Regions from separate parts of the Enterococcus sp. GPZ-007 genome, predicted to be linked through region 2. Evidence: riboswitches for the same ligand, from Rfam matches in the RefSeq annotation. Region 2 holds a riboswitch; the other holds the start of a gene.
The links. A riboswitch is a leader RNA that binds a small molecule or an ion and turns the genes downstream of it on or off. The one in region 2 is predicted to bind FMN.
Positions count from the first base shown of each region.

Region 1: it holds a riboswitch for FMN, as region 2 does, so the genes downstream of both, AC4J95_RS05705 (ECF transporter S component) here and AC4J95_RS15790 (ECF transporter S component) in region 2, are expected to answer to the same signal.

Region 1 is NZ_JCAFYN010000007.1:21,494-31,144, reverse strand. It holds gene AC4J95_RS05730 (sugar phosphate isomerase/epimerase family protein) at 1-651, shown strand, start outside; gene AC4J95_RS05725 (C-glycoside deglycosidase beta subunit domain-containing protein) at 667-1,056, shown strand; gene AC4J95_RS05720 (DUF2798 domain-containing protein) at 1,124-1,429, shown strand; gene AC4J95_RS05715 (DUF2798 domain-containing protein) at 1,438-1,626, shown strand; gene AC4J95_RS05710 (pyridoxamine 5'-phosphate oxidase family protein) at 1,763-2,218, opposite strand; gene AC4J95_RS05705 (ECF transporter S component) at 2,218-2,817, opposite strand; FMN riboswitch at 2,947-3,061, opposite strand; gene AC4J95_RS05700 (DUF4304 domain-containing protein) at 3,173-3,880, shown strand; gene AC4J95_RS05695 (GNAT family N-acetyltransferase) at 3,882-4,301, opposite strand; gene AC4J95_RS05690 (GDSL-type esterase/lipase family protein) at 4,397-4,987, opposite strand; gene AC4J95_RS05685 (PspC domain-containing protein) at 5,215-5,496, shown strand; gene liaX (daptomycin-sensing surface protein LiaX) at 6,040-7,857, shown strand; gene AC4J95_RS05675 (PspC domain-containing protein) at 7,873-8,166, shown strand; gene AC4J95_RS05670 (AcpB/EbpR/MafR family transcriptional regulator) at 8,628-9,651, shown strand, end outside.
Region 2 is NZ_JCAFYN010000035.1:27,383-37,033, reverse strand. It holds gene AC4J95_RS15825 (CvfB family protein) at 1-629, shown strand, start outside; gene fur (ferric iron uptake transcriptional regulator) at 743-1,198, shown strand; gene xerD (site-specific tyrosine recombinase XerD) at 1,312-2,202, shown strand; gene AC4J95_RS15810 (GNAT family N-acetyltransferase) at 2,217-2,582, shown strand; gene AC4J95_RS15805 (segregation/condensation protein A) at 2,584-3,336, shown strand; gene scpB (SMC-Scp complex subunit ScpB) at 3,501-4,082, shown strand; gene AC4J95_RS15795 (pseudouridine synthase) at 4,083-4,799, shown strand; FMN riboswitch at 4,869-4,987, shown strand; gene AC4J95_RS15790 (ECF transporter S component) at 5,109-5,702, shown strand; gene AC4J95_RS15785 (ferredoxin) at 5,807-6,019, opposite strand; gene AC4J95_RS15780 (helix-turn-helix domain-containing protein) at 6,048-7,034, shown strand; gene AC4J95_RS15775 (RecQ family ATP-dependent DNA helicase) at 7,025-8,419, shown strand; gene AC4J95_RS15770 (LysM peptidoglycan-binding domain-containing protein) at 8,488-9,147, shown strand; gene cmk ((d)CMP kinase) at 9,208-9,651, shown strand, end outside.

The DNA of each region.
Region 1 (9,651 bases), on a different contig from region 2:
CCACCAGATATTGTGGAACCCGTTTTACCTTTTGCAGAGGAACATGGGATCACGATGGCAATTGAGTTACACGCAGGGTTAGGATTTGGAGTAAAAGAAACAGAGGATTTCTTAAAGGAGATCAAACGGTTGGATTCTCCATATTTAGGAATTGTTGTAGACATGGGATTATTCTGTAAGAGACCCCCAAAAGTATACACAGAATATTGCCGAGAAGTTTATGATATCTCAGATAGTGTTGTGGACTATGTGGCAGAATTATTTGAAAATGGTGAAGATTATTTCCGCTATGCGAATAATCCTACACCAGAATTTGAAGCAAAACTTGAGCAAGTCGTTCAGAATAAAGACGATCGGACATACTTGCATCTGGCTGAAGGTTATGAAAACTTACCGCTAAGTGTGATGGATCCTTATATCAAATACATTAAGCATTTCCATTTCAAGCTTTACGAAATGGTTGATGGCAGAGAAACATCGATTAATTATTGGGAAATGTTGAATTATTTGAAAGACAATGGTTTTGAAGGTTATGTATCGACCGAATATGAAGGAAATCGTTGGGTACTGCCTGGGAATCCGATGGTCGAAAAGGAGCAAATAATCGAGCACCAAAAGATGATCAAAAATATTTTACAGCAAATTCAATAAGGAGAGTGAATTAATATGTTTGATGGAAACATTTTTAAAGAGAAATCTTTTCGGAATGTCGTAGAAAATAATGAAACGATCGGCTATGAAGTCGAAACTTATATTCCCTATTATCGAGGGGTCCCACTGTCAATGGTATCAAATGTGCGAGTAGTCGCTGATGGTGTCGAAGTTCCTAGAGAGAACATCCGCTTCACAGTAGACCAGATCAATTGGTTTACTCTTGATGAAATGCAAACAGTTACTTTTTATAAATGGGAATACAATCAAGCAGCTATAATCCGTGTGTTACAGTCAGGCGGATTAAGCAAAGGGGAGCATGAGGTTACTTTAAATGTCGTTGCTCGAACAGCGTACATTCCGATTCCGCTAAGCGGCGAAAAGACGCAAAAAGTTAGCGTATAGAGAAAATTAGCGAAGAAAGAAAAGAAACATTTTTCTTTCTTCTTTTTATTAAGAAGAGGAGTTCAATATGCCAAAAACTAAAGGTCAAGAAATTATTTTTACTTTTCTGAATTCAGGAATAATGATTTTTATCATGGGTGTTTATAATGTATCGCTTAATATGGGAGGGTTATCAGGCAGGAGTATCATTGCTGAAGCCAAGCATTTTCTATTGGAATGGATCATTGGTTTCTTCCTCGCTTTCTTTTTAGCGAGTAAATTTTCAAAATTAATGAGTGTCAAAGTTTTAGTAGGCAATGAAAGACCATTGATCAAGATTCTTTGTATCCAAACGTTTACCGTCTGTTCTATGGTTCCGATGATGAGCTTTTAGGAACGATAATGAATACTAGTTTTGGAACAGATTTCATTTTTGTTTGGATTCAAACGTCATTTCTAAATTTCGGAGTGGCTTTACTAATGCAGTATTTTATCGTGGGCCCCTTGTGCAGAAAAATATTTAGAGGGATCTTTGCGCAAAGGAGCGAAGCAAACGAAGAAGCAGCGCTAAAAGACGGATTTGCCGATTAGCTTATTTGGGAAGGGATAGCAGCTAAGTGAAACGTCTTTTTGAAAAATACCTTACAAACGTAAAGCCAAACGACCAGTTTACTATCTATCTGAATAGTAAACAGTCATTTGGCTTTGTTTTTGGATAAATCAGTAATTAATCATACTCTTCAATCTCTGCTGTTTTTTGTTCAAAATCGATAAACAGCTGGAATCCACGATCATCCTTGTCCTGATCCCAGATTTCAACGAGTTTCGGAACGACTTCAATCAGGATTTCGCTATCTTTATGAGGATAAGCATTATAGCTTTTCTCCCAGTATTTTTGATACAACTCTTGGAAATACTTGTTTTCTTGATTTGCGACTAGACCATGATTAACCGCGATACCTTCGATCTGAACACCCCAGTAGCAAATCGCCACCTGCGGATTCTCGATGAGTTGTTTGGTTTTACGAAAGTTTTTATCGGTTTTAAACAGAATTCTTCCTTCATGAATAATGGCGCTGACATTACGCACCATGACATGGTCATTCAAACTCGTTGCCAAAGCCATGATCTTTTTTCGTCCCAGTTTTTTATAAAATTGCTCAACTGCTGCTTCAAATTCCACTATAAATACTCCCGTCTAAGAAAAATTGCCCGCAATCGATCTAATGAGAAATAAACGATGGCGGTGGTGACACCATATTTGAACAAGTTGAAGGGAACGATCCCGATAATTACCAGCTTCCAAACACTGTCTACCAATGGATTGACCGCCTGTGTCATAGCGATGATCGCTTCCATCGACATTCCGTAAAGCCTAGTGTAAAAAGGAATAATGAAGTACACATTTGAGAGACACGCAACAAAAGTAACTAACGCTGTTCCAGCCAGCATCCCTTTTAAAGCCGAGCTTTTGTTCGTCGACCGCTGATAAAGTAAACTAGCAGGCAAAATGAAGCTAAGACTTAAAATGAAGTTCTGGATTTCACCAGTAAACATCGAAGCGGTTCCGACTGTCGCTAATTTGATTAAGAGCTTGATCAGCACAATAAAGATCCCTGAAACAGGTCCCAACAAGAACGTCCCCAGCAATTCTGGAATACCTGCCAAATCAAAATCCATAAACGGCGGCATAAATGGCAGCGGAAACTTGAAGAGCATCAGCACGTAAGAGAGAGCACCAAAAATCGCGATCATCACTAGTTTTCTTGCAGTAAATTTCATTTCAACACACCTTTCTTAAAACATAAAAAAGAACCTTACAACAACATTTGCAAGGCACAGTCAAAGTAGAAAAAGGTGTAGTTGATTGATTCAAATAGGGTTTGTCATCTGAACGATCAACAAACACACGCTTTTCTTCTTCCATCCAGACTGTACTGTCGGTCCCAGAATTGCACTGAGTCAGCCAAAAGGCTCGCGGACTATCACCGCCGGTCGGGAATTAAACCCTGCCCTGAAGAACTATTTGTGTTTATTCTCACATGTTCTTAATCAAAATGCAAGCATTTTTTTATTTTATACAACTCAAATGCTAGAATAGAAGAAATCATACGAATTTAAAAGGAGCGGCTGTATAATGGAATCTAAAGAGAAAAAAGAAATTATTCTGCGAGAAGTGGTCAAATCAGAATTTAAAAAGGCCGGCTACCAGATCTCTGGCACGACTTATCATGCGCTGCGGAATGATTGTCGTGTCATTGTGAATGTTCAAAGCTCGCGTTTTAATTCGCCTGCGACGGGTTATTCTTTTTGGTTCAATATCGGGAGCGCTCCGGCAGAGATTCCTTTGAAGGAGTTGAAGTATCGGATGGTAGAATTTTCTTTCATCCGGGAAAGCCTCTTATTGCCGGATTGCGGCTATCTTCATCCCTATCGAAACGGCGCGGATTATTGTATTGATGGGTATAAGAGCTATCAGCGGCAGAATATGGATGTGGAAAAAGCTCAAGATTATATTCGTGCAGATCTACAAAATTATATTTTGCCGCAACTTGAGGAGGTTCAGTCGCTGTTGGATTGGGCGCGCAAACAGTCTGAGTGGGAGCAAAACGTCAATTCGCAGCGGATTACTTTGTTGCGTTATTTCAGTGTGGCTCAGATGCTGGCGCCAGCTCCGGAAACGGTGGAGCATTTGATACTCATTCAGTCGGATATGGCGCTTTCCAATGAAGCAATCAAAGAAAATGAAGCCTTGTACCAAAAGAGTCGGGCTTTTTCAGCATGGCCTGACCATGATAAATGGCCGATGATTCAAGGGGCAATAGAGAAAAAAGCGCCGCGATAAACTATTGGTAAACCATCTTCCAATAAGCATCAGGCACTTTGACTTCATGATTTTTTTCCCAGCCTTCTTTTTCATAGAAAGCCAGTGCAGGAGTATTCCGTGATAAGCATTTCAATTTCATTGGCAATTGCAGCTCCTGCTTCGCTTTTTCCAAAAGTAGATGACCAGCTCCTTGCCCCTTGAAATGACTGTCCACAAAAAGGCAATGAATGAAATTATCCGGTAAATATAGAGAAATAAAACCAATAATCGTTTGCTGCGACACCGCAACAAAGACCAGCTCATCTTCAGTATCACGGTCGAAATCTTCTAAATGCATCAACTCGGGATCATCCCAATAAAAAGTGGTACGGCGGCTTTCTAAGTAGAGCTGTCGTAATCGCGGTTTATCGTTAAGTGTCATTTCACGAATCTGAATCAAACGGACAGTCCTTTCTGAAAAATCTTTAGTTTCTTTTTCATATAAAATCAACTTTATCATATTTCAATTATTTTTCCAGCCACCATGAGGGAGGGTTATATCAAATACTTTATCATATTATTTAAGACAATCTCGTAACCGGCAGGCAGCATATGGGCGCCGTCAAAGCTCAGTTCTTTGCGCAAATTTCCGGTATTATCCGATAAACCTTCATTCACATCAATATATGTGCCCCCATATTGCTCCGCAAGTTGCTCGATTTTATCACTCATTGCTGTCAAATTTTCATTGGTTCGCTGATCGGAATAACGACCTTTTTCGCCTGAACGAGGATCAACGAATTCATCAACGGAATTGATCGGATAGAATTTCCTCACATAGACTTTCGTATCGGAAAGTTTTTCCTTGATTTTCTTTACGATCGTAAAGTAATTAGCAAGAGTTTCTTCCTCTGATACACCGAAGCCAATATCGTTAGTGCCAATGTTCATGAAAATCTTGCTGGGTTGTAAATCGAGAATCAAGGTATCTAAATGTTCCAACAGATCTTTAGTAGTAGTCCCACGAACCCCGCGATTATAAATGTGTAAGGGAAGATTCAACTCTTTTTCTGATTGGAATTTTTCGAACGGGAAGATTTCCATCAACCTGCTTTCTTTTTTAGTTAGATATCTAATCGTCTGCATTCTAAATCCTTGTATTACTGCTGTCAATTAATTGAGTTGCAGAAGGAACTAGAAAAACTCATACCAAATAACTAGATGAAAAATCCGCCTTTCGACCTATGACGAATCAAGAAAGATTGAGCATAATATAGTCATAAGATAAAAACACATCGCGAGTGGGAAATGAAATCAAAAATCAAAACGGGTTCCAAAAAAGTGTTTTTGGAAAATAAAAGGAGAAAATTAAAATGAAAAAACTAACGAAATCACAAAATAATCGAGTATTAACAGGAACATTAGCCGGAATCGCAGACTACTTTGGAATTGATCCTACTATTGCACGTGTCATCTTTGTTTTCTCCAGCTTTTTCCTAGAAGGCGCACCAATCCTGCTTTACTTGCTACTAATGTTTCTAGTTCCCAAAGCAGAAAACCATAGCCGTGGCTACGAACAACCTTATGAATACTCAAGCGGCAGCCAAGCCAAACAAGCCGAAGCAGTCGCTGACGATGCATGGAGCGACTTCTAATCAAAAAAAACAATGCTTGATCACCACCAAGTTTGAATATATAAATCAGAAGAGTGGACTGTTAATAAAAAAACAGTTCACTCTTTTTGCCAGTTGCACTTTTCGCAGTATATTTTTTTGAGGACAGATTTATTTATTTCAGGTTGGACCTTTGATCAAGACGTTTAGTGCAATGGTATGCGAAGCGAAAATAAGACTCATTTTTCTGGTTTTTAGAAAAATGATTACTACTTAGTGAGTTAGCTGCGAGTCCAATTTCTTGCAGTTTATCTAGTTTGAAAGGGATTAATTTGACTAGTAAATATAGATTTCAAGCTGTTTAGCATAATCGTATGCGTGATGGGAATCAAAGAAGCTTTTTCGTTTTTTGAAAAAGTTGTCTTATTTCAAACGAATTAGCTACCAGTTGCGACGTTTACTTTAACTAATCAGACTTCTTGATATCAAATTTATTCCATCAAATATAGTCCTTTCGACCCATGACGAGTGGAAAATCTTTGTGCATAATAGACTCATAGAAGAATTCGTTGAGGAGAGATCAGCATGAACGAACGCGAGAAGATTATAGAATCTATTAAAAAAGGTATCCTATCACCTGAAGAAGGTTTAGATTTACTGGAAAGTCTTGGCTTAAAGGACCCAGAACAGAAAGCTGAGAAAACGTCAGAACCGGAAACAGTACTAGAAACTGAAAATAATCCAGAATTTGAAGAAACACCACAACAAGAAAATGCTTTTGATGCAGCATCTAAACCAGATGATTCTTCTGACTACGAAAAAGCGGTAGAAACTGAAGAAGCGGCAGAATCCAATGAAACTCCAGATTTTGAAGAGGATACAGTATCTGAAGAATTCTCAGAACCTGAAAATGAGCCAACATTCGAAGCAACGCCGGAATATGAACCAGAACTAGAGCACGAAGATGACTGGGAACCAGAAGAAGGCTCTGAAGAAATGCCAGAGCAGGAATTAGAACAGGAACCAGAAACGTTCGAAGAAGAGATTCCAGAAAAACCACAACCGTCCGATAGTGTTTCCAGCATGATCGACGAGTGGGAAAACAAGGCGCCAGAACCAGAAGCAGCTGATCCGGTGAAATCTAAGATCGATGAATTTGATGAAGCGTTGCAGACAAAAATAGAAACCTTGCGCGAGAAAAAGGAAGAGTTTAGAGAACTAAACCTTGAAACGGAGCTAGGAATCATCTCGCCTGAAAATAAAGTAATCTATGACAGCATGAAAATCGAACTGAGTGAAATGGAAGAAGAGATTGAACTGTTGAAGCATGAACGCAGAGCGATTGATCAAGATCTTTTTGCCACACCTGAGCAGCCATACGTCTCAGATGGTTTCTTTGAAGTACCGGACGATTTCGAAGAACAAAGATACCGTCCGATGGATCGTCCTCATGAGGAACCAAATGATTGGGCGAGCCGGATTGCACGAATGGTCACCAAAACCACCGAGCGCGTGTCCGACAAGGTAAATAATGATTTTGATTGGAAAAGGCTTAATCAAAAATTTACAGGAACTGCTAAAACCCATTTCAGCCATCAATTTACATTTGAAGACATTGATGCTAGAACAATTGATATCAAATTAGCCAAAGGAAAGGTTATCTTGAAGACGTGGGACGATAAGACTGTCAATGATATAAAAGTTGAGGCGACGGTCGCACTTTTAGGTCAGATGCCGGAACCTAATCCAATCGATGCTTTCTTAGAACGCAGTCAAATTGATATTAACGATTATCGAATTCTATTCCATGTACCAAATAAACGAGTCGATGCCCGATTGACCATTTACTTGCCAAAACGACAATATAATAATTTATCCGTTCGTTTATTAACGGGCGACTTGATGATTGAAAACATTGCGGCTAAGAATGTCGCGATTAAGGCGACCAATGGGACTATTTTGATCAAAGAACTCGATGCTTCGATGTTGGAGTTTGAAGGAACCAATAACGATGTTGAAATTCGTGAAGGTCAGATTATGATTGCGTTGATTGAGACAGTGACTGGAACGATCATTTCCAAAGCGGATGTCGTGCGATCTGAGTATTCATTAATCAACGGTGATATCAAGGTAACCGCGGGAAACGATGATCTGAAAAAAATCGAAGCTCAATCGGTCAACGGAAACGTCAAAGTATCATTGCCGCAGAAAGTCGGGATCGAAGGCGTAGCAAAAACCGGAATAGGAACGATCAACTATCGATTCGCAAATTGTGAAACCTTGCAGGAAAGAAATGGCAATACTCAAAAGGTGTTGCATTTCCAACGATCAGCAGGAGAGCCCGCTCAGATTGAAGTTTCATCGAAGGCCGGCAATATTTTCTTGAAGGATACTGACAACTAGAAAGGAATGACCCACATGAGAAAAAAATTGACAAAATCACAAACAAATAGAATGGTAACAGGAACGATCGCGGGGATCGCAGAGTATTTCGGCATCGATCCCACCATCGCACGAGTGATCTTTGTATTCATCAGCATTGTTTTAGTAGGTGCACCAGTATTTCTGTACATCCTATTAGTACTGATTATTCCTAGAGCGGACAGCAGTGCTAAACAATACCAACAATACAAGTATGAGCGTCCGAAGCAATCGAAAAAACAACGCAAGCAGGCTGAAGCAGTCGAGGAAGACAATTGGAGTGACTTTTAGTTTTCACCGAGCTGCACACAAAAAAAACGACATTCCTGGCTATCGTATAGGAATGTCGTTTTTTTATCTTTTCTGACTGTTTGCGGATTGATAAATGACCTCTCCAATAGTCCGTGAAAATGGTGGGTAAATGTAACGATTTATTAGATTTTTCCAATTATTTGGTCTACCTTTTTGGTAATTAAATAAGAAATAATTTGTCATGATGCGTTTAATGCTTAGAATATTTTTCATTTAATTCTAATATTTATTTTAAGTGGCATGCTGAAATACACGCTATACATTAATAGAAATAGAGTAAAATAAAATTAAGAGGATCGTGCTTTTTCACAGATACGAATTGTTATTTTATTTTTTTGGCGGGAGAAAACGGTTTATTTAGCGAGCTGGTGTAATAGTTGAAATTTTGATGATGGGTACTACAGAAAGCCTTAAGCGTTAGCTGATTTGGAGGGGATATTATGGATTTTCGTCAGGTTTTAGGAACAAGCAGCCGACGCAGATTAAGACTGATCGAATTACTTTATTATAGTCGCGAGGGATTGCCAAGTGAAAAGCTTATGACTGAGTTAAATTGTTCGTTGCCGATTTTGTTAAATGATATCAGTCTTGTAAACGATCAGCAGAAAAACTTCTTTATTGAAAAGGAGAAGGGTCTTTATCGTGTCAAGCTTAATGCGGATACGAGTATTGGAAAACTCTATGCTGAGGCCTTGACTAATTCACCAGAATTTCAGATTTTGGAGCAATTACTATATGAACAATGTGACAATATCGGTATTTTATCAAAGCTGCTATTTCTCAGTTCGTCCAATACACAACGTTACTTGAAAAAAATTGAGACCTTCTTGAGGAAAACAGGCATCCAATTGCATTATCGGCCGTTGCGCTTGGAGGGTAAGGAAAGCGTGATCCGGCATTTATACTACCGTTATTTTGTTGAAAAAAATTTTTCGTTGAAAACTGTGTTACCTGACCTGAAGGATTATCAATTGGGAGCAATCGAGAAGTTTGTTTTTGAGTTTACCAAGATCAATGGATTATACAAAAAATATATTTTCCAAAAACGGATGACCTATAATGTCTTTATTAGTCTCTGGAGAATTAAAAACGGGCACGCGTTTCCCAAAGAAGAGCTACGCACGAGAAATTTACTATTGCCTGAGTTTGAGACGATCACTGATTTTCGCAACATGGTCTCTGATGTGTTTCATCTAAATTTAACGGAGGAAATGATGCGAGATTGTCTGTGGCTTTCTTTCTCGGATGCGATTGTTTTCAGTAAGGAGCATCGTGAAGCTGCAATTAGGGACAATGCGCGATATAGTCGGCTTTTTCGAACGCATTTGGCATTGATAGGAGAGTTCGAAAAAGTGATGGGGGAGTCGTATGAAGATGAACGAAAGTTGGAGCTAACAACCGTTTTGTTGAATGATGTCTACCTCTATGAAGAAAGAGGAGAGTTTCTAACGATTCTGCGAAAAA
Region 2 (9,651 bases):
TAACTGATGTCCGCAGAGATTTAGGTGTGTTCGTAAATATAGGTTTGCCTGACAAGGATATGGTCGTTTCCTTAGATGAAATGCCGAGCATGAAAGAGCTGTGGCCGAAAAAGGGCGATCGTTTAATGATCAGTATGCGAGTGGATGAGAAGGATCGTATGTGGGGCGTATTAGCTGATGAAGCGATCTTCCATTCATTGAGTCGTGCCGGCAACGCCGAAATGCAGAACGAAAATAAAAAAGGCACGATTTATCGGCTAAAAGTCATCGGATCCTACTTGATTACAGAAGATTTTTATATCGGCTTTATCCACCCTTCTGAGCGTTATCAAGAGCCGCGTCTTGGTGAAGTTGTTGAAGCTCGGGTGATTGGTGCTCGTCCAGATGGCGTATTGAATATGTCCTTAAAACCCCGCAGCTATGAAATGATTAATGATGATGCGGCGATGATCTTAACGATGCTGCAAAGAAATACCGATCATACACTTCCATACTGGGATAAATCAGCACCTGAAGAAATCAAAGATGCGTTCGGTATCAGTAAAGGGCAGTTCAAGCGGGCGATTGGTCATTTATTAAAGGAAAAATTGATCGAACAAAGTGCAGGTCAAATTCGTTTAAAAGGCTAATTGAGAATGTCCTTGCATAAATAATGGTGATAAACTATAATGATTCTAAGAAAAGCAACATCAAGTTCCTTGCTTATTTATAATTATTCTAAAATAGAAGAGGGAGGGTTCTCTTGAACGCAATCTTAGCCTTACAAAAAACCAAGAAGCAACTTCATGATTCTGGATTCAAGTTGACACCTCAGCGTGAAGCAACCGTTCTCGTTTTATTGGAAAATGAAAAAGATCATTTATCAGCCGAGGAAATCTACTTTTTAGTGAAGAAGAAAAGTCCTGAGATTGGCTTAGCAACTGTTTATCGCACATTGGAAATTTTGACAGAACTGCATATCGTTAATAAAATCAGTTTTGATGATGGTTTAGCACGTTATGATCTTCGTAAAGAAGGTGCGGAACATTTCCATCACCATCTGCTTTGTCTTGAATGCGGTAATATCGAAGAGATCGAAGAGGACCTCTTAGGCGAAGTGGAACATGTAGTAGAATCTCGGTATCATTTTATAGTGAAGGATCATCGTTTGACCTTCCACGGTATTTGCCAGAGTTGTCAGGAAAAAAAGGAAGCATAAGGCTTCTAGCTGAAATTGGATTAAGTTATAATTAATTTATATAGTCCCTTGCAAAGATACGTGCTATCATTTCAAGGGACTTTTTGTTATGATAAAGCGAAAGTGGTGAGAACATGGATGAACAAATCACGGAATACTTGCATTACTTATCGATCGAACGTGGGCTTTCTGAAAATACACGTATCAGCTATCAACGAGACTTGCAGCAATATTTGTCTTTTTTGACTGAACAGGGTGTGAAGGAATGGCAAGCAGTCGATCGCTATACAGTTGTGGCCTTTTTGACAAATCTGACAGAGTCTGGCAAAGCATCTACTACGATTACGCGAATGATTTCCAGCTTACGTCGTTTTCATCAATTTTTACGTCAAGAACGTTATACCGATCACGACCCGATGCAGCACATCGACAGTCCAAAGAAAGCGCAGAAGTTACCTCAGACACTTTCGCTGGCAGAGGTCGAGCGCTTAATCGCGGCTCCAGACACGACGACCGATTTAGGGATTCGTGACCGCGCGATTCTGGAGGTGATGTATGCTACTGGTTTGCGAGTTAGTGAACTGATTGGACTGAAGTTAGGTGATATACATCTAGAGATGGGATTACTGCAAACTGTAGGCAAAGGTGATAAAGAACGAATTGTCCCGCTTGGAGATTATGCGATTCATTGGCTAGAACGTTATTTAGCGGAAGTCCGTCCCTTATTAACAAAGAAAACTCCCAATGAAATACATCTATTCGTTAACAATCACGGTCACGGAATGAGCCGTCAAGGCATTTGGAAGAACTTGAAGCAATATGTGATCAAAGCTGAAATCATGAAAGATGTTACACCTCATACATTAAGGCATAGTTTTGCAACTCATTTACTAGAAAATGGAGCGGATTTGCGAACAGTCCAAGAACTTTTAGGTCATGCTGATATCTCCACTACCCAAATTTATACTCATATTACTAAGAGGAGAATGACCGAAGTCTATAAAGAATTTTTTCCACGCGCTTAACAGGAGGAGAAAGAATGCTTACTCAATACCGAAAAAATCAACGGAAAATCGCAATGGGACTTTTAAGTTTTCATGAAAGCTTAAAAGACCATCAACATTTATTAAAAGAGATCGATACATATGAAGATGATGACCGCTTTCAACTCTATTGTTATTACGATGAACACTCTGATAATGTTCAAGGAGTTATTGGCGTCAGCCAGTTAGAGGATCAGGAGATTGTCTTACATGACATCAGTTTGAACCCTTCTTATCGTGGAGAAGGCGTGAGCCTCAAAATGATGGCAGAGCTGCAAGCAAAATATCCTGATCAAAAAATTATCGGAACCCCCGCCACATCGGCCTTTTTAGCAAAATGGCAGGAACATAAGCGAGGATAAAATGGAGACAATTAGTTTAAAGTTAGATGTTTTTGAAGGACCGTTGGATTTATTACTTCATCTGATCCAACAGTTAGAGATTGATATTTATGATATACCGATCGCAGAAGTTACTGAACAATATATGAATTTTATCCATGCCATGAAAACACTGGAATTGGAATTGGCGGGAGAATATTTGGTCATGGCAGCGACATTGATGTCAATCAAAAGTCAGATGCTGCTGCCAAAACCAGAATTGGAGTTTGACTACGATGACGAAGAAGGTGAAGATCCCCGGGAAGCGTTAGTTCAACAGCTATTGGAATATCGCAAGTATAAATACGCAGCATCAATCCTATCAGAAAAGGAGCAGGAAAGAAGCCTGTTCTATACGAAGGCTCCAATGGATCTATCGGATTACGAAGAGGAAATCCTGCCGCTGCCAAAAAACCAATTGAATACGATTGACCTTTTTTTGGCATTACATGATGTTTTACAGCGCAAAAAGAAAAATCAACCCATTGAGACCACGGTCACTAGTGAATCGATCACAGTCGATCAAAAGGTGACTGAAATCGGTAAACGTTTGGCAGAGTTATCCGGGGATGAAGGCTTATCATTGGAGTCTTTTTTTGTGCAATACACAAAGGATGAAATGATTACGACCTTTATGGCCTTACTGGAACTAATGAAAAAGGGGCAGGCTTTGGCAACTCAAGAGGAGACCTACGCACCAATTTTGATTTATAAAGGATGCCAGTCCAATCCTTAAACCAATAGAAATTTGTTCATTAGTTAGATTTTTTCCTTCTATATAATAAAGAAAAGGCTTTTCGCTAATCGAAACTCTTAGTAGGTTGATAGACAGGTTAATCGAAAATTTTATTCTTCAGAAAATGGGAAATAATCCCATTATAATAAAAAAGGAGCAGTTATATGAACCAATTAAGTCAAATCGAAGCGATGCTGTTTGTGGTCGGAGAGGAAGGAATCAGCCTTGAAGAATTGGCATTTACATTGAAGCGCCCAATGCCTGAGATCTATCAAAATATTATCGATCTGAAGGAATCCTATGAGACGAATGAAGCTTCGGCGTTGACTCTATTAGAAGTCGGCAATCACTTTGTTTTGAGTACAAAAAAAGAGTTTGCTCCTTTGCTGAAGGAGTTCGCCCGTTCGCCTATGGCTAATCGCTTAAGTCAGGCTGCGCTTGAAACCCTTTCTATAATTGCCTATAAACAGCCAGTGACTCGTTCAGAAATTGATGAATTGCGGGGAGTGCAGTCTAGTGGAGCAGTTCAAACCTTGGTTGCTAGGCAATTGATTGAAGAAAAAGGTCGTGTAGATGGACCAGGTCGGGCAATTTTGTATGGGACAAGCGACTATTTCATGGACTATTTTGGGCTAAAAGATATGGAAGAACTTCCAGATGTACAGAAAATGGAAGCTGATCTGGCAGATGAAGAAGAACCGTTAGATTTGTTTTATGATCGTTTTAAAGAAGAGGATGGACTATAAATGGAGAGACTACAAAAGGTTATTGCCCACGCAGGGATTGCTTCGCGCCGCAAGGCTGAAGAGTTTATTACTGGCGGTCGGGTTAAAGTGAATGGCGAAGTCGTCAAAGAACTAGGAACGAAAGTCGGCAAAAAGGATATCGTTGAAGTTGACGGTGTGCCAATCTATCAAGAGGAGCCAGTCTATTATTTGTTTTACAAGCCTCGTGGAGTGATTTCCGCCGTTAGTGATGACAAAAATCGGAAGGTCGTAACCGATTATTTTGCTGCTGTTCCAGAAAGAATTTATCCCGTAGGTCGCTTGGATTATGATACGTCAGGTATTTTACTATTAACAAATGATGGCGATTTTTCACAACGGTTAGCCCATCCAAAACATCAAATCGATAAAGTTTATGTAGCAAAGGTCAAAGGCTATGCCGAAAAAAGAATCCTTTTGCCATTGACTAAGGGAATTCGTATCGAAGGAAAGAAGACAGCACCTGCTCGGTTTGAGATTCTTTCGGCAGATAAAAAGGCGGAAACAAGTATTGTCGAGTTGACAATCCATGAAGGCCGGAATCATCAGGTGAAAAATATGCTGGCAGCAGTCGGTCTTCCTGTTCAAAAGTTAAAAAGAGAACGGTATGGCGATTTGACTCTTCAGGGGCTGCGTCCAGGAGAATATCGTCGTTTGAATACGAAGGAAATTAATACACTGCTAAACCAGTCTAAATAGATAAAATCATTTACTTGTTTTTTGATAGTAAACTTGGTATAGTAATTACACGATAAAAAATAAATTAAGGTTCGTCTTCAGGGGCAGGGTGAAAATCCCGACCGGCGGTGATAGTCCGCGAACTGCGTAAGCAGCCGAATCGGTGAGATTCCGATACCGACAGTACAGTCTGGATAAAGAAGATAGAGCTTATTTGAGTGAGATTGTATTCAAGTAACTCTATGCTTTTTTCTGAAGCATAGAGTTTTTTTGCGTCGAAGTCTGGCTCAAATAGTTCGATGAAGATGATTCCGAAACGGAGGATTTCACATGAAGAACTTACGATTACAAAAAATGACAGCAGTAGCGGTGGCAGCAGCGATGGGACTAATTTTACAATTTATCGCTTTTCCTATTCTCCCGATGTTCCCTTTTCTAAAGTTGGACTTTAGCGATATTCCAGTTTTGATTAATATGTTCATCTTTGGACCATTAGCAGGAGTTGCGACAGCTTTCATTCGATCATTGCTGCATTTGACGATGACTGGTTTTTCAATTGATAACCTGATTGGAGATTTTGCCAGTTTCTTCGCTTCAACCTTATATACGGTACCGATTTTTCTAATGTTTAGAAAAAGAACGGCCTCAAAACGCGTTTTAGGGTTGGGGTTAGGTATTTTAGCAATGACGATTTTTATGAGTGTGGCAAATTACTTTGTTATCACGCCACTTTACTTGAAGGCTTTTGGTCTTTCAGCCGGACAAATGCTGGGGATGAGCATGGGACGCTATATCCTCGTTGGAATTGTTCCATTCAATATTCTTAAAGGTGTGGTGGTCAGCGCAGTTTTCCTTGTGTTGCATGCAAAACTGCTTCCTTGGTTATCGAAAAAAACAATGACCTCTCAGCATCATTCGGTGTAAATAAACAAAAACTCTCAGACAACTGTGGTGGATGACCATCATGGTGTCTGAGATTTTTTTGATGAAAATGGGTCGTTTTCACGAACTTTTTTTAAAATATGGTATTATGAATTCTGATATAAGATGGCGTGAGACGGACAACGTTTGGCCGACTGAATGACCGCTGCTTGTTGGCTTTCAGAGATAAACTCATGAGTGGCTTCAGGCTCGCCTACAAAAAGAACTAGGCCATTATCAGTATAATCAAATATTTTTGGAGCGATCGTCTGGCATAGGCCGCAAGCGATACAACGCTCAGGAATGATTTCGCATTTCATTTTTTCACCTTCCACAGGAGATTTTACTATGACTTTTTTTATTCTAACGTTATTTCAGACAGGCTACAAGATAAGAACCTCGACTTTGTATCATTTGTTAGTCGGGAAGAGAACGAGCTCTGTTCTACTACACGGTTTTTTTTATAGGAATCTGATTTATTTAGGTTCACTACCGAACTTAAAGGAAGCAACTTTCCAAAGAGAAATTCAGAACTTGGTTGCTGCTGAATGGATTACCACCAATGAGGGTTTTGGCAGAATGACGCAACTAGGCAGAGAACAATTATCTGAGAAAAACTTTGATCTGGTTGGTTTGGATAATTTGCGTTATGGTCGAATGAGAGAAGATTCTTGGCAGTTAATTCTTTTTGCTGTGCAAGTTCTCAGTTATCTATCCTATGGTGAGAAAGAATATCTGCCCATTGAACAGCGTCCTTTCTATTTACAGCAACTAAAAAAATGGCTCGCGGGGTCAAAACCCCACTTGGTTGAACGCTTTCAGCATGAATTATTTACGATTTTTCAACAGCTACCAGCTGGAGAATCTGATTTTTTAGCTAATCAATTTTCGGGTTATGGGTTTCAAGGAAAGACCGCTTTTCAATTATTGCCAATGAAATATCAAGAGGAACCGTGGAATCAACTTTATCGTCAACATGCGATCGATCTTTTTTTTGCACAAGTTAAAGAGGGAGAATTAGCAAGATTGATCTCCACATTGGATCAACAAAATCTCAATAAAAGCATGTTAAAAACAAGAGAATTCTTCTTAGCAGGGAAGTCAGAATCCGAAATTTTACGACTAAGACACTTGAAGCAGGGAACGATCAACGATCACTTTATTGAATGGGCATTAATGGAAGAGACCTTTCCCTTTGAGCGATTCCAACTGGTTGATTTCAGCCACCTGAGTATTGAACAAGTAATCGATCAGCGCTATCAAGAATATGACATACCGTATTTAAGTTTTCGTTTGTCCCAAATCTATCATTTAAGGAAATATACATGGAATTGAAAAAAATATTAAAGGAAAAATTTCATCATGATCAGTTCAGACCTGGACAGCAGGAGATTATCGAAACAATTCTAGCTGGAAGATCGGCTTTAGGGATGTTGCCGACAGGAACTGGAAAATCATTATGTTACCAATTTCCAGGCTATCTAATAGAAGGTACAGTAATCATTATTTCACCATTGATTTCTTTAATGGAGGACCAAGTGACTCAGTTGCAGCGACTTGGAGAAAAACGAGCCGTAGCACTAAACAGCCTACTCTCATCTTGGGAAAAGCAATGGATTTTAAGTGAAATTCATCAATATAAATTTATTTTCATGAGTCCGGAAATGTTTTTGAGTGTTGATGTTCAAAAAGCGCTAAAATCTGCAAAACTAGCCTTGATCGTAGTGGATGAAGCTCATTGTATTTCACAATGGGGAATTGATTTTCGCCCTGAGTATTTAAAACTAGCTGACGGTATTAGATTTATTGGTACTCGTTTAATATTAGCGCTAACAGCAACAGCCACACCAGAGGTTCGAAGTGATATTCAGCGTCTACTATTTAAAGAACAACCTGCGGAGGAGTACATTTATTCTGTTGATCGTCCGAATATCAGTTATTTTGTTTATCAAGAGAACAAGCAGGAAAAATTACGGAATTTGGTCGAAACTTTGGAAGGCTCGGGGATTATTTACTGTGCTACCAGAAAGAAAGTCGAAGAGTTGTATCAAATGTTTAAACACCAACAGGCAATCGCTTATTATCATGGCGGACTTAGCGGACAAGAACGTCGAATGCTCCAACAACAATTTTTAACGAACGATTTAAGGATTTTGATTGCGACCAATGCATTTGGTATGGGCATTAATAAGGAAAATATTCGTTTTGTGATCCATTATGACCTGCCTGATTCACCAGAGAATTATTTACAAGAAGTTGGTCGGGCTGGAAGAGATGGTCACGCGAGCCAGGCAATTTTGCTATACGAAGAAGGAGATGAACATATTCACCATTTTCTTCAGGAACAAACCGATCAATCAAAAAAATTATTTGAGATAAAACAAAAAATGAGTGATTTGGTTTTTGAAGATCCATTGATAAAAAAATGGGAACAGTTTTTTCCTGATGATAGTTCCCGCTTGATGGATTTATTAAGCCAGCGTGGAAAAACCAAAAAGATTCAACTGAAAAAAATGTTGGACTATATTTCTACTAGCGAATGCCGTCGCGAATTCTTAATTGCTTATTTTGGCGAAATGTTACCTGAGAAAAATCAGAATTGCTGCGACAATGATGGGGCCTTAATAAAAGTAACAGCAGAAAAACGGTCACTGGCAGAAGAGCAACTTTCATGGGTAAAAATTGTTCAAAAAATTTTTAAAAATGATGAGAAAGATTGAAAATTGACGCCACATTTTCAAGAGCTATGGTATAATACATGGCGATAGCATTTAGGAGGTTAGAGAAATTGAGTAGAAAAGATCGCTATAACGATACGAACAACGAACCGTGGGATCAACATATTTACGAATCTGATAGTGAAGAAGAAACCTATTCTCGCAGCCAGTCTCGTCGTAGTGGTGGTGGCAATAAAGGTGGCGGAAATACGAAATTCTTGACGATTCTAGTCGCATTATTATTAGCCCTTATTTTGATTCCTGCTGGTGCCTTTTTCTGGATTACTCGTGATAACGACAAGCCAGCAGCCTCTCCTGAGAGTACCACCCAGGTTTCTAAGGTTTCTTCAACAGAAAAATCAAGCACTGAAGAAAGCAGCACAGAGGAGAGTACAGCTACATCTGAATCAGAACAAAACCAACAAGAGCAGCAACAAGCAGCAGATCAGCAAGCACAACAACAAGCAGCAGCTGAATCTCAAGCAGCTGCAGAAGCACAGGCTCAGGCAGAAGCATCTCGCTCAGCCGCCGCTGCAGCAGAACAAACAACACCATCTTCATCAAGTACTGCAAATGATCCAAACGCACAATACGGAACCGTTCAAGCTGGTGAAGGTCCACAACAAATCGCTGGACGCTATGGATTAAGTGTAGATGAATTTTTAAGACTGAACGGAATGGATAGAAGTAATTTCTATTTTGATCCAGGTCAACAAGTACGTATTAAATAAGTTGAATACTCTGCCGTAATCGCTAGCGATTACGGCTTATTTATTGAAAAGAGGCAGAACATGGAAAAAATTTCAATTGCAATTGATGGCCCCGCATCTTCTGGCAAGAGTACAGTTGCGAAAATATTGGCAAATGACTTTCATTTTATTTATGTAGATACTGGTGCGATGTATCGAGCGATAACATTCTTAGCGATCAAGCACAATGTTGCGTTTTCAGATGAAGCAGGGTTGGCGGAATTAACGAAGCAATATCCGATCACGTTCAAGCAATCGGCGCATGGACAGTTGGTTTTTGCTGATGATGAGGAAATTACCCAAGCGATTCGACAACCGGATGTGACAGGAGCCGTCTCTGAGGTGTCTGCACACGGACAAGTACGTGAAGAATTAGTTGAAGCGCAAAGACAACTAGCTCAGGCTGGTGGAATTGTAATGGATGGTCGTGATATTGGTACAACTGTATTGCCACAGGCAGAAGTAAAGATCTTTTTAGTTGCAAGC